Regions from separate parts of the Paenibacillus sp. GYB004 genome, predicted to be linked through region 1. Evidence: riboswitches for the same ligand, from Rfam matches in the RefSeq annotation. Region 1 holds a riboswitch; each other region holds the start of a gene.
The links. Region 1 has a riboswitch for cyclic di-AMP ahead of gdhA (NADP-specific glutamate dehydrogenase). Riboswitches for the same ligand answer to the same signal wherever they lie in the genome.
Positions count from the first base shown of each region.

Region 2: it holds a riboswitch for cyclic di-AMP, as region 1 does, so the genes downstream of both, PV433_RS27555 (3D domain-containing protein) here and gdhA (NADP-specific glutamate dehydrogenase) in region 1, are expected to answer to the same signal.
Region 3: it holds a riboswitch for cyclic di-AMP, as region 1 does, so the genes downstream of both, PV433_RS24460 (KamA family radical SAM protein) here and gdhA (NADP-specific glutamate dehydrogenase) in region 1, are expected to answer to the same signal.

Region 1 is NZ_JARBDB010000057.1:120,283-124,422, reverse strand. It holds gene PV433_RS23870 (ABC transporter substrate-binding protein) at 845-2,191, opposite strand; cyclic di-AMP (ydaO/yuaA leader) riboswitch at 2,615-2,785, shown strand; gene gdhA (NADP-specific glutamate dehydrogenase) at 3,110-4,140, shown strand, end outside.
Region 2 is NZ_JARBDB010000063.1:956-5,095, reverse strand. It holds gene PV433_RS27570 (acyl-CoA thioesterase) at 1-254, shown strand, start outside; gene PV433_RS27565 (J-domain-containing protein) at 326-934, opposite strand; gene PV433_RS27560 (polysaccharide deacetylase family protein) at 989-2,008, shown strand; gene PV433_RS27555 (3D domain-containing protein) at 2,021-2,866, opposite strand; cyclic di-AMP (ydaO/yuaA leader) riboswitch at 2,874-3,018, opposite strand; gene PV433_RS27550 (DNA-3-methyladenine glycosylase I) at 3,085-3,669, opposite strand; gene PV433_RS27545 (sialidase family protein) at 3,759-4,140, opposite strand, start outside.
Region 3 is NZ_JARBDB010000057.1:283,054-287,193, reverse strand. It holds gene PV433_RS24470 (zinc-binding dehydrogenase) at 1-3, shown strand, start outside; gene PV433_RS24465 (Gfo/Idh/MocA family protein) at 19-1,020, shown strand; gene PV433_RS24460 (KamA family radical SAM protein) at 1,096-2,271, opposite strand; cyclic di-AMP (ydaO/yuaA leader) riboswitch at 2,549-2,700, opposite strand; gene PV433_RS24455 (helix-turn-helix transcriptional regulator) at 2,889-3,848, shown strand; gene PV433_RS24450 (prenyltransferase/squalene oxidase repeat-containing protein) at 4,080-4,140, shown strand, end outside.

The DNA of each region.
Region 1 (4,140 bases):
TTGGGGGGAGGGTACCGGGCAGCAGGCAGCAACGGACGGATGCGGTTTCTTGATTCTTATGTTGGATGGAGGTTTAGCGGCGGCTTCTATGTATACGGTCAGGATAAGGTTGGACAGCCGACATGTGACCGGGCGTTTGCGAGCCGGGAGTCGCGCGCTGTACGAAAATCAGGTTTACGGTATAAGGTCGTGGAGTAGTGGAGCAGTAGAGGTGGTTGATGGGGCGGAGTGGAGGTAGCGGTGAAGGTAGCTGATGGGGGCGGAGTTGAGGTAACAGGGGTGGGGACAGCTTGCGATTGACTTGTGACGGGTCTGTTGCTCCTTGTATAAAAAGAATAACGGAAGTTTCATTTCCGTTATTCCGGCGAGGAGGCGCTCCGGCTGTCAATAGCGGAAGTTTTGTTTCCGTTATTATGGATTTCGGTGCACGATTATCCGGTTTTCCCCCGAAATAACGGAACAATTATTTCCGTTATCATCGGTTTTTAGCTTGGATTGTACAAATAACGGAAACGATATTTCCGCTGATTACTATAAACCGACCAACCGGAAGAGCCAACCGAACAGCAAACCCAAACAAACCAACCGAACCGATCAACCGGAAATGCCAACTGAACAGCTAACCCGACTGACCAACAACCGAACCGACCGACCAAACGGCAAACCCGTACAAAACCAACAGAACAAACCAACCGGCTGGACAGGCCAACCCAACTGAATCTTCGGTCAAACAAACCTGACCGACCAAACGACCCGACCAACCTACGGACACCCCACCCGAATAACCCCCAGACCCCAAAAAGCCACCGCCCGGGGATCACGGCTCCCAGGCGGTGGCTTATCGTTACTTGCTTTTCGCTTCGCTGATCGCTTTGTTGATCTTCTCCTCCGCTTGCCGCAGCATCGTGTTCACGTCAGTACCCGAATTGATCATATCGCCGAATTCCTTGTTAAGAATCGAGTTGGCGTTGACGAGCGGGGCAAGCTTGGTGTTTGCGGGCGGCATGGTAGCGAACTTGTTGTGGAACATAACCTTGAAGTTTTTCCCTTTGGACTTGCTCTCTTCCCCTAACGCGGCGCGAATCGTCTCGTTTTTCAGAATGGGAGGACGGCCTTCCTTGCTGCTCATCAGTTGGACTTCGTCGGAGAGAAGCTGGGTGACGGCGAGAAACGCTTGCTCCGCCTTTTTGTTCGCGTTGCTGATAAAATAATAAATCGTGTTCGCCTGGAACCCGACGTCCGGCTTATCGGCGAAAGTCGGGGCCGCCACCAGATCCCAGTTGAGGTCCTTGTCGTTTTCGAATCGTCCATAGCCGGACATCGGGGCTACGACCATTGCGATGTTTTTGTTTTTGTAGAACGAGTCCAGCTCGGCGTCCCCGTTAAAGGCTCCCTCCGGCTTATTGTCGATGATGTCATAGATCCCTTTGTACGTGCGGAAGAGCTTTTGGAATTCAGCCGTGTTGACGGACGCTTTGTCGCTTTTCGGATCGATAAAAGGCAGGGAGAGTTGATTTTCCGTGATCATATTGCCGGAAAATAGCGACATTCCGCGATAACGGATTCCGTCGACCGTACGTGTCATTTGGGCGGCCAGCTTGGTCGCTTCGTCCCAGGTCATCCCGCTTTTTGGATACGCCACCCCGAATTTATCAAAAATGTCTTTATTGTAAAACAGGACGACCGTGTTCGTATATTTCGGCAAGCCGTACAGAGCACCGTTATCCGAAGCGTTGCGTAACGAATCCAGCGTGGACGGCTCGATGCGCGACAGGTCGTACTTATGCTTTTGGATCAGCTCCGTAAGATCGTATTGAAGCTGGAAAGGGATGACGTTGCTGTTCATTCCGCTGATCGAGGTCAGAATAATGTCCGGCGCGCTTCCGCTCGCCACGAGATCGCTGATCTTGGCCTGTGCTCCGCCGATCACATAGGTCAGTTTGACATTCGGATATTTGGCTTGCACCGGAGCCTCGATGGTCCGCTTGAATTCTTCTTGGGTGACCGAGGGAACTACGGAGTAAATGCTCAGCTCGACCGGTGCGGCCATCACGGAGGAATCGGGCTGCCCGGACGCAGCGGAAGGTTGGCCGGAATCGCCGCCGCCTGCACACGCCGGCAGCAGTGCCAGACACACAGCGGCTGTCATCCATGGAACGGTTCGAATCGAATGGATCATGTTTCGGATCATCGTAAACATTCCCCCTGGTTCTGGATAAGTTAATATCTAGGAAAGCCCTTACCTGCAAGCAACTTTAATTATATGTAAGCGATACCAATAGTAAATGGAGTAAAAAAAGAATACATGGATAATTAGTTATCCGGACTTTTTCTCGAACAGGAATCCATGTTTTTGAATGTATCTCCATAATCAGGGCTTGATCTGCGGGGAGCGAAACGTTTCATATCCGGGGTCCTGGTGTAAATATTGTCATATCACCTCGAAGGAAGCGATCCGGAGATTGCGTCAGCGCGCGCCAGAGATCGGAAGATTACTTCGTCTGAAATCGTTGCCGACGGTACCGGAAGGTCGCTGGGCCGGCGATACCGGCGAATGCTTCGCTTTACAGTCCCGCGAACGAGGAGTATGATACCTAACAAGATAGCAATCCGTAGTCTGTTATCGCTGAATTCTGTTTCATTCAGAAGCGGGGGAACCAACGAAGCTATGGTCCGATGTGCCGGAGCTTCACGGGGTGAATCGTTTTGTTAGATGGACAAAGCGTAGGGCGACTTCAGCGCCCGAATCCGTCAGCTAACCTCGCAAGCGTATTGGAGAGACTGCCGTTAACGCGTTTCTGATCATGGCCGTGACGTCATGTTAGAGCCGCGGGAAGGGTCCTCCTTCCTGCGGCTCTTTTTGTCGTGATTGCGGAGGGGCATCACCGCATTCGGACTCTGATCGGGCGTTCGGACTTGCGTTTATCGTCCGTTTTGAGGGATACCGCTTTCCCTTATATCAATCCGGCATGAAGATGATCTAAATCACGTATTGTTTATGCCGCACCTTGCATAATAAGATACATGTAATGGAAACCGACGCCACAAGTTTAATCATATAGGGAGTCCGGATTCATACAAGCGCGAGGAGGAATTGGAAGTGGCAGTTATGGAAAAAGAGCTGGACAACGTTGCGGCAGCGCGCCAATACGTTCAAGACGTGTATGAGACGGTTATTCGCAGAAACCCGAGTGAAAGCGAATTTCATCAGGCGGTAAAAGAGATCGTGGATTCTCTTGTGCCTGTATTCGCCAAACATCCGAAATATATGAAGGCTGGCATCTTGGAGCGTATCGTCGAGCCGGAACGGGTTATTTCCTTCCGCGTGCCATGGGTGGACGATCAAGGCAAAGTGCAAGTAAACCGCGGCTTCCGCGTTCAGTTCAACAGCGCGATCGGTCCTTACAAAGGCGGCTTGCGGTTCCATCCGTCCGTTAACGCCAGCATTATCAAGTTTCTCGGATTCGAGCAAATCTTCAAAAACTCGCTAACCGGACAGCCGATCGGCGGCGGTAAAGGCGGTTCGGACTTCGATCCGAAAGGCAAATCCGACAATGAAATTATGCGCTTCACGCAAAGCTTCATGACCGAGCTGTACAAATATATCGGTCCCGACGAAGACGTGCCGGCCGGAGATATCGGCGTAGGCGCGAGAGAAATCGGATTTATGTTCGGACAATACAAGCGGATTCGCGGCGGCCATGAAGCGGGCGTCCTGACCGGCAAAAGCATCGCGTACGGCGGCAGCTTGACCCGGACCGAAGCGACAGGCTTCGGCGCCGTCTACTTCGTAGACGAGATGCTGAAGTCGATCGGCGAGAGCTTCGAAGGAAGCACGGTAGTCGTATCGGGCTCCGGCAACGTATCGATCTATGCGATCCAAAAAGCGCAGCAATTCGGCGCCAAAGTCGTAGCTTGCAGTGACTCCAACGGCTATATTTACGATCCGAACGGCATTGATCTGGAGACGGTAAAACGTCTGAAAGAAGTAGAGCGCAAGCGGATCAGCGAGTATGTCATCGACCATCCGCATGCAACCTATCATGAAGGCTGCACGGGAATTTGGACGATTCCATGCGACATCGCGCTTCCGTGTGCAACGCAAAATGAAATCAACGAGCATTCGGCGAAGATCCTCGT
Region 2 (4,140 bases), on a different contig from region 1:
TGGAAGTGTTCGTCAAGGTTATCACCGAGGATCTGCTTAGCGGGGAACGCCATATCGCCGCAACCTCCTTTCTAACCTTCGTCGCGCTGGACGACAACAAGAAGCCGATTCCCGTGCCGCAGGTTGTGCCGGAATCCGAAGAGGAGATTCAGCTTCACCAGTCCGGAGACGGACGGGCGGATATGAGGCGCCACCGCCGCGAGCAGAGCAAGAAGTTCGCCGATTTTTTGACGACCAGCTATTCCTGGGAATGACCGGATATCGAGCAAAAGCCAGTAAACCGTTTCCTCAAACGGCTTGCTGGCTTTGTTGGTATCAGACAATTTTACTTCCACTTCTCGAATTCAGCCTCCAGTGTTTCCCTCGTCACCTTGCGTCGATGCAGCGACAGGCTGGGAGACTGAATGTTCAGCTGCGTTATTTTTTTGTTAATGTCCTTAATATGGGCGTCGATCGATAGTTCATCCGGATGGGTCTGCAGCAGCTTGAGCGTATATTCGATCGATTCCTGTATATCTTTACGCAGCATAATCCATGGGGGTGGAACTTTGGCGTTTTTCAGTATCGTCTGCAGCACGTCCTCGGTCGGCACCTCGACCGGTTTTCCTTTGCCGGGCAAGTGATCGAAGCCGCCGTTGCGCTTGCATTCCTCGAACGCCTCATCAAGCCAGTGGTTCATCCGCCTGTAATGTAAAATGGCGACTTGACGGTCTTCGAACGTATCGGCCGGCAAGGGGATGATCGGGCGCTGCGGAGGTTCCGAATAAACCCCACCGTCAGGAAGGTTGTTGCGAGAAGACGACATGGCGTAATTCCCCGCTTTCTTATAGAACGGTTTGGTTCTAGCGTAGCGGATTGGCTGGGCCGGGTCAAGCGGAAGACGGGTAACCGACGCGTCCACATTTTGCAGGAGACCGCTCCTGCGTTCCGGCACATAAATCGTTCCCCGAACCTTCATACTAACGTTAAAACGGAAGGGGAATGCCTTATGAAGCGGATGACCGCAATCGCGGTATGCTGTCTGCTGGTGTCCGGCTGCTGGAACGCGGGGCGTTCGGGAGAAGATAATCCGGCTGTACCGGCCCCGCGGGACTATGCGTCGGACGTTCCGCACAGCATCGTTCGGACGGAGGAACTTACGGAGCTGATGGCGCAAACGGCCGAGCGGGAGCAGCGGGTATCCGATACGGTGTCCGTTTCGCCCAAGGCGAAGCCGATCGAGATCAAGCAGGAGCCGCCGGCAGTTCCCCCGCATCAGGAGACGCGAGCCAAGCCGAAGCCGAGCGCCAAGCCGAAAGCACCGCCCAAAGCTCCGGCGGTAAGCGCGCAGCAAAGCTCGTCCGGACGGAAGCTGTCGCTCTCGGAGCTGAGAGCCAAGTACCCGGACTGGTTCAAGGTAAGCGGCGCAGCGAAGGAGCCCCGGATCGCGCTGACGTTCGATGACGGTCCCGATTTACGCTTTACGCCGCAAGTGCTAGATGTATTGAAGGCCAATGGCGTGAAGGCGACCTTCTTCCTGCTGGGCAAAAAGGCGGAGGAGCATCCGGATATCGTAAAGCGGATCGTACGGGAAGGTCATGCGATCGGCAACCATTCGTACCGCCATCCGCAGTTTACCAAATTAACGGTGGACGAATTTGCTTCGGAAATCGAGAAGGCGGAGGAGGTGCTGAACCGGCTCGCCGGTTACCGGCCCAAGCTGGTGCGTCCTCCTTATGGAGCGATCGATGAAGATGAGCTGCAATGGGCCAAAAATAGAGGATACGTGATCGTCAACTGGAACGTCGATTCGCTCGATTGGAAAAACCTCGGGGAACAGCAAGTGTTAGGCAATATCCTCGGCCATACGAAGGCTGGAGCGATCGTTTTGCAGCATTCGGCCGGAGGAGACAGTCAAGATTTGTCCGGTACCGTCAAAGCGCTGCCCGGCATCATCGCGAAGCTGAGAGAGCAGGGCTACGGGCTGGTTACCGTTCCCGAACTGCTGAAGCTGCCCAAAAGCAAATAATGCCGCCGACTGCTAGTCGACGACATACACCGTTACATTCTGGTAACCGAACAATTTGGCTTGCTCGCCCGAACTCGGCACGAAGATGTCGATCCGGTTGCCCTTGATCGAGCCGCCTGTGTCGGACGCTACCGCCATCATTCCTCCGGCCGGCAGACCGTCGAACGTATAACCGGTGACGTATACGGTCGTTCCGAGCGGAATCACTTTGGGGTCTACAGCAATGGTGCCGACCTTCAGCGTATTGCCGAAATAATCAAGTCCGGCATAACCGCCGTTTTCTTCGGCGCTGCCTGTATAGGCGGAAGCGACTGCGGCGATGGTTTTGGCAGGTTTGATCTCTTTGCCCGCCACCGTGACGACCGGCTGGTTCGTTGACGGCTGCTTGGCGGTAGCTTTCGCTTCGGTTGCGGCTTTCGCTTGGGCCGCTGCCGGAGCTGCTTTTTTGGCTTGGTTTGGTTGCGCTTTCTTCGCTGTATCGGACGCGGCTGAAGCGGCCTTCGGCTTGGCGGGTGCGCTGGCAACTGCAGCAGATGCTGCGGGAGCCGCCTGGGGCTGAAGCTGAGGCTCAGGCTGCGGAAGCTGCTGTTCTGCAGCCGGCTGAGCCGTCTCTGCGAGTTCGGCTGCCGCTGGTTCCGAGGCCAACACCGTTACGATTCCTTGAGCCGGGTAAGCGGAAGGAGATAATGCCCCGCCATCTGCAAATAAATGAGTCTGAAAAACGAACGGAGCCAGCATCGGCATCAAGGCCGGGTCGTAGGGACGTCCCCCTGCGGTTGCTGACGATCCGGTTCCGGATAGGGCGAACAAAGCGAAACTGCCCGCAAGCAAAGCGTGCTTCCAGGGTAAGTACTTCACGAACGGCATCTCTCCTTTTGACGGCCTACGAGGTTAGTTGTCGGATTCGGGCTGAGGATACAACCCTACGCGTAGAAACGCGATTCACCCCGGAGCGGACAAGTCCGCTTGATGATAATCCCCCGCACTTATGGAAACCGCGAATGGTAAAACTTCGCAGTTTTGAAGTTTCGGCTTCTTGTAGAAGGCTAACATATGTCGGACGGAAGGGGAAAGCCTCAAAATTTGCCAGTTGCAATTTCGCCGTGCCGAAAACAGCTCGTCACATGGTCCTGCACCATCCCGGTTGCCTGCATGAGCGCGTAGCAAATCGTCGGGCCGACGAAGGTAAAGCCGCGCTTTTTTAAATCTTTGCTCATCGCTTCCGAGATGGGGGTGGAGGCGGGCACATCCTCCAGACGATCCCAGCGGTTGCGGATCGGATGTCCTCCGACAAATTGCCATATATATGCGTCGAAGCTGCCGAACTCCTGCTGAACCTGAAGGAAGCATCGGGCGTTGCGAACGGCGGATGCAATTTTGGCCCGGTTGCGCACGATGCCTTCGTTGTTCATCAATTCCTCTATTTTGCGGTCGTCATATCCGGCGACTAGTACCGGATCGAACCGGTCGAACGCTTCGCGGTACTGTTCCCGCTTGCGCAGAATCGTGTACCAGCTAAGGCCGGCTTGAGCGCCCTCCAGCACGAGCCGCTCGAACAGGGCGTGATCCTCGTGAACAGGCACGCCCCATTCCCGGTCGTGGTAATCCCGGTAGAGCGGGTTGTCTGTGACCCAGCCGCAGCGTTTCAAAGGTTCCTGCATGAGAAAATCGCCTCCTTAGGTATCCACCCAGTCCTTCCAGTATAACGGAGGATGCCTCCGAAGGCGAAATTCCAGTCCCGATAGCGGGCTCAGGGTCTTAGTATCGTTCCTGCGATATAGCGGGTCGCGTCCTTGTGACCGCCCGGACCGTCTGCATCATGAAAGTAGTAGGAGGCCAGCACTTCGCCCGGACGCACCTCGACGGCGCGCGGGTAACCGAGATCCCGGCTGCCGCCGTCATCGCGCAGAATCAGCTCTTGCCCCCACGTCGCACCCCCGTCTTCGCTCACACGCGCCCGGATGCCGTACGGCGGACGCCTGTAGCCGTAGACCACGAACAAACACCCGTTAGCGAGAAGCGACAAGTGCACGACATCTCCATGGTCGTTGATGCGGTTAATAAATCGCCACGTTAATCCTCCGTCGTCGGAAGCGTACAGCTCGTTCCAGGCGGCGATCATTGCCGGTTTG
Region 3 (4,140 bases), 160 kb from region 1:
TAAGGGGAGGGCTGGATCGTGGCAAGTACAGTCAGAGTCGGCATTATCGGGTTAGGAAACTGGGGGGAGTGCCATCTCGAGGCGTTTCATGCGCTTCCGCACGCGGAAGTGGCGGCCGTCGCCGATCCGAGACCGGATCGTCTGGACGTGGCGAAGATCAAGTACGGTGTACCGTCGTGTTATACCGATTACAGCGAGCTTCTTGAGCGGGACGATATCGATCTCGTCAGCGTGGTGACAACGGAGCACCTGCATCTCGATCCGGTCGTGAAGGCGCTTCGCTCCGGCAAGCACGTGCTGGTGGAGAAGCCGGTGTCCACCCGGCTTAGCGAAGCTGCCGAGATGCACCGGGTCGCGCTGGAGCAGGGGCGCTACGTGATGCCGGGCCATCTGCTGCGGTTCGATCCGCGTTATGCGGACATCCGGCGGGCGATCGCGGACGGGGAGATCGGTCGGCCGGTCAGCATGTATATGAAGCGGGCCCGGGAGCAGTATTTATTCGCTACCTACAGCCGGACGCACACTGTCTACGAGCTGATGATCCACGATATCGATCTGGCGCTCTGGTACGCGCAGAGCCGGGTCCGGACCGTCCGGGCGTACGGCAGATCGCCCTCCGGATCGGAGACTCCGGAAGTGCTGTGGGCGTGCCTCGAATTCGAGAACGGGATTCTCGCCTTTTTGCACAGCAACTGGATGACGCCGGATCGGGCGGGCATCGCGATCGCCGACCAGATCGAAGTGATCGGCAGCGGCGGAACCGCGTCTTTCGAAACGTCCAACTCCGGCTTGCAGCTGTGGAACGAGACCGGGCGAACGACGCCGGATACGAATATTCATATCAAGACGCTCCACAAGCAGACGGCCGGTTCGCTCCGCGAGCAGCTCCTTTATTTGTGCGACTGTTTGGGAAGAGGGGAAGCGCCGGACTACGTGTCGTTCGAGGATGCGATTCACGGGGTCGAAATTGCCGATGCGATCGTGAAGTCGGCGGCGGGCGGCGGCGAGATTCGGTTGTAGCTTCGGAAGCCTGAAATAACATAGCCAAAAGCCGTCCGGTCATTGTGCAAGCCGGACGGCTTTTCTGCTGGCGTTTTATCTGCTTCGGGCCACTCGGGCTACTGGCATGTCGGGCAGCTCGTTAACAGAGACCACTTCGTTCGTTTTCTTCTTAGGCTTCTTCCAAAACTTCTCGTTGCCCGGCAAATCGTCGAACCAGGCGGCGTCCTTCGGACAGTCGAGCACCATAAATTTGCCGTATTCATCGTCGCGGGACTGATGATATTTCAAATATGCTTTGCCGTCTTCGACCGCGAGTATTTCGATTTTGCCGGACGTATGGCTCATCGACAAGCGGACGCGCTTGCCGAGACCGGACGTTCTGGCTTTCGCCTGCTCCACGATCCGGTACGCTTCTTCGAGCGAAAGCACGAAATCGCGGTTTCCCGCCACCGGCCGGTTAATAAAGAAATAATACGGGGTGACGCCTGCCCACGACAGCCGGTCGAGCAGTTCGCCGAGTACGGCCGGATCGTCGTTGATGCCTTTGAGCACCGGCGTCTGGTTGACGACGATCGCTCCCGCCTCGTGCAAGGCCTGGAAGCCTCGCTTCGCCTCCGGCGTTATTTCGCGGGGGTGATTGATGTGGGCCATGACATAGATGCGCTTGTCGGCCGTGGAGTAAGTACGAATCGTCTCCAGCAGCTCCTCGTCCTCGTAGATCCGCATCGGATTAAAGACGGGGATTTTCGAGCCGAGACGGATAATTTTCACATGCTCCATCTCCCGCAGCCGCTCCAGGATCATTCGAAGTTTTGGGGTAGCGAGGATCAGGCTGTCGCCGCCCGTAAGCAGCACGTTATTGATTTCGGGATGTTTGGCGATATATGCGAGGCCGGGCTCGACGTCGGACATCGCTTCCTTGACGTCGTTGCGGAACAGCCGCTTGCGGAAGCAATAACGGCAATAAGCGCCGCATACTTCGGATACGATCAGGAGAGCCGTTGTCCGGTACTTGTGCTGGCAGCCGGGCACGACATAGTTCGTATCTTCATCGGAGGCGTCCCAGCGCCCGTATTCGGCGAGCTCGCCTTCGTTCGGAATGACCAGTTTTTTGATGGGATCTCGGGGATCTTCCCAATTGATGAGGTTCAAATAATAATCGTTGACGCGGAACACGAATTTCTCGGTAATTTGCTTCAGTCTTTTTCTTTCCGTCTCCGGTATGTTTACAATTTTATCGATATCTGTAATGTACTTTGGCTGTGCCATGCACATTCCTCCCGTTTTTCTAATTTTCGATCTACCCGGCATGCTAGTCAGATCTTAGGGACCGTGTGCTTGCGATTCCTCCCTTCTGTGCTACTATCGTCCAATCCATTCGTAATTCGCCGTTCCGGTCAGCAGAAGATGATGATTGAGGTCAAGGGTGTAAACAAGAAAAGACCCCGGGCGAAGAGGGAATGTCTCCCAACAACGCTCGACAGGGTCTTATACCAATAGAAAAAGACCCTGTATCCAGGGTCATGTGTGCAGAATGAACATACAGAATGACCCCATCTACTGCTGACGAGGTTAGCTGACGGACTCGGGAAAGATGGTTCCCTACGCGGTCCCGATGAACGGACCGGACGATTCGCCCCTAAAGAATGGTTCCCCCGCTTTCCGATTGGAGAATCGGAAATTAAGCGTACTGTTATTGTATTGAATGAAGGACGTCAAGTCAACCTTTTTATCAAAATATCCCTTTTTTTAACAACAAAAAATCGGGGCTGCGCGAATTTGAAACAAATACTCTCATTTTCCCGGAAAGCCGGGTACAATTAGTGACATCCATGCTGTCACCATTATACGGATATAATGGGGGAGTAAGAAACGGGGGAGAGGCGTTGAAGAGAGCAGACCGGCTGATGGCGATCCTGATCGCCCTGCAGCAAAGACCGGAGACGGCCCAGTCGCTGGCCGACAAGTTCGAAGTTTCGAAAAGGACCGTTTTGCGGGATATGCAGTCGTTGTCGGAGATCGGCATCCCGCTGTATTCGATGACGGGACCGTCCGGAGGCTTCCGGATGATGGAAGGCTTCCGGCTGCCGCCGCTGCAGCTCGATTCCCAGGAGGCGCTGACCGTCTTGTTTGCGCTCCGGGCGATGACGAGTATAACGGACACCCCGTTTAACCAGGCCAGATGGACGGTCCTCGACAAAATCCGGTCGGTCCTGCCGGAGGAAACGCTGAAGCAGGTCGAGCCGCTGCTCGACAGGATGGAACTCGAAGTGCCCGTCCGCAAAACGAAAACGCCCCACTTGTCCGCCTTGCTCGAGTATACGGCCAAATCCCGGTGGGTTCATGTGCTGTACCGGTCGGAAAACCATCACCGGCGGCTCCGCCTGTATCCCCGCAAAATTTATACGGCGCATGGGTTCTGGTACTGTGAGGCGTTCTCCCCTCTGCATAAGGAAGTACGCAACTTCCGTGTCGACCGGATCGAGGAGCTGGAGGCGATCGACCAGCCGGATGAGGCGTTAAGCGAACAGCTTCTGAGGGTGGAAGACGAGGATGCGCCGGCCAAACCTGTTGTGCGCATCGCCGCCAAGCTGACCTACCGCGGTGCGCTGCTGGCCGAGCAGGACTACCATATCGGAGAGCACGTCAGGCAAATAGCCGATGACGAGTGGACGGTGGAATTCGATTGTCCCGCCTCCGAGTGGGATTGGGCGGTTCGATTTTTCTTTACATTGGGCATGCAGGCAGATGTGCTGGAGCCGGACGAGCTTCGCGCCGGGATTCGCGAGATGGCCGGGCAATTATACGAACGGTATACGCCGGATTCGGAGCGTAACTCGCTGTAATGAGGCTGTCGATTCATTGTGGACAACCAAGAGGAAAGGGAAAAGATGACCTTCTGGCGAGTTTTGTCTGGAATCCCCTACCTTACAATCCTTATTCAATCAAGGGATTCCGGACAACCTGTTTGAGCAGAAGAAGGTAACTTTTCACTTGGAACGGCCTGCTGACACTTCTATACAATGAATCGACAGCCTCTGTAATCAGATCTATTTTCAGAGGAGGCTTATCCAGTTATGACTAACCATTCCATCGTGGACAAAGCCGGATCGTTTCTGTACAGCCATGCGAGGCTGC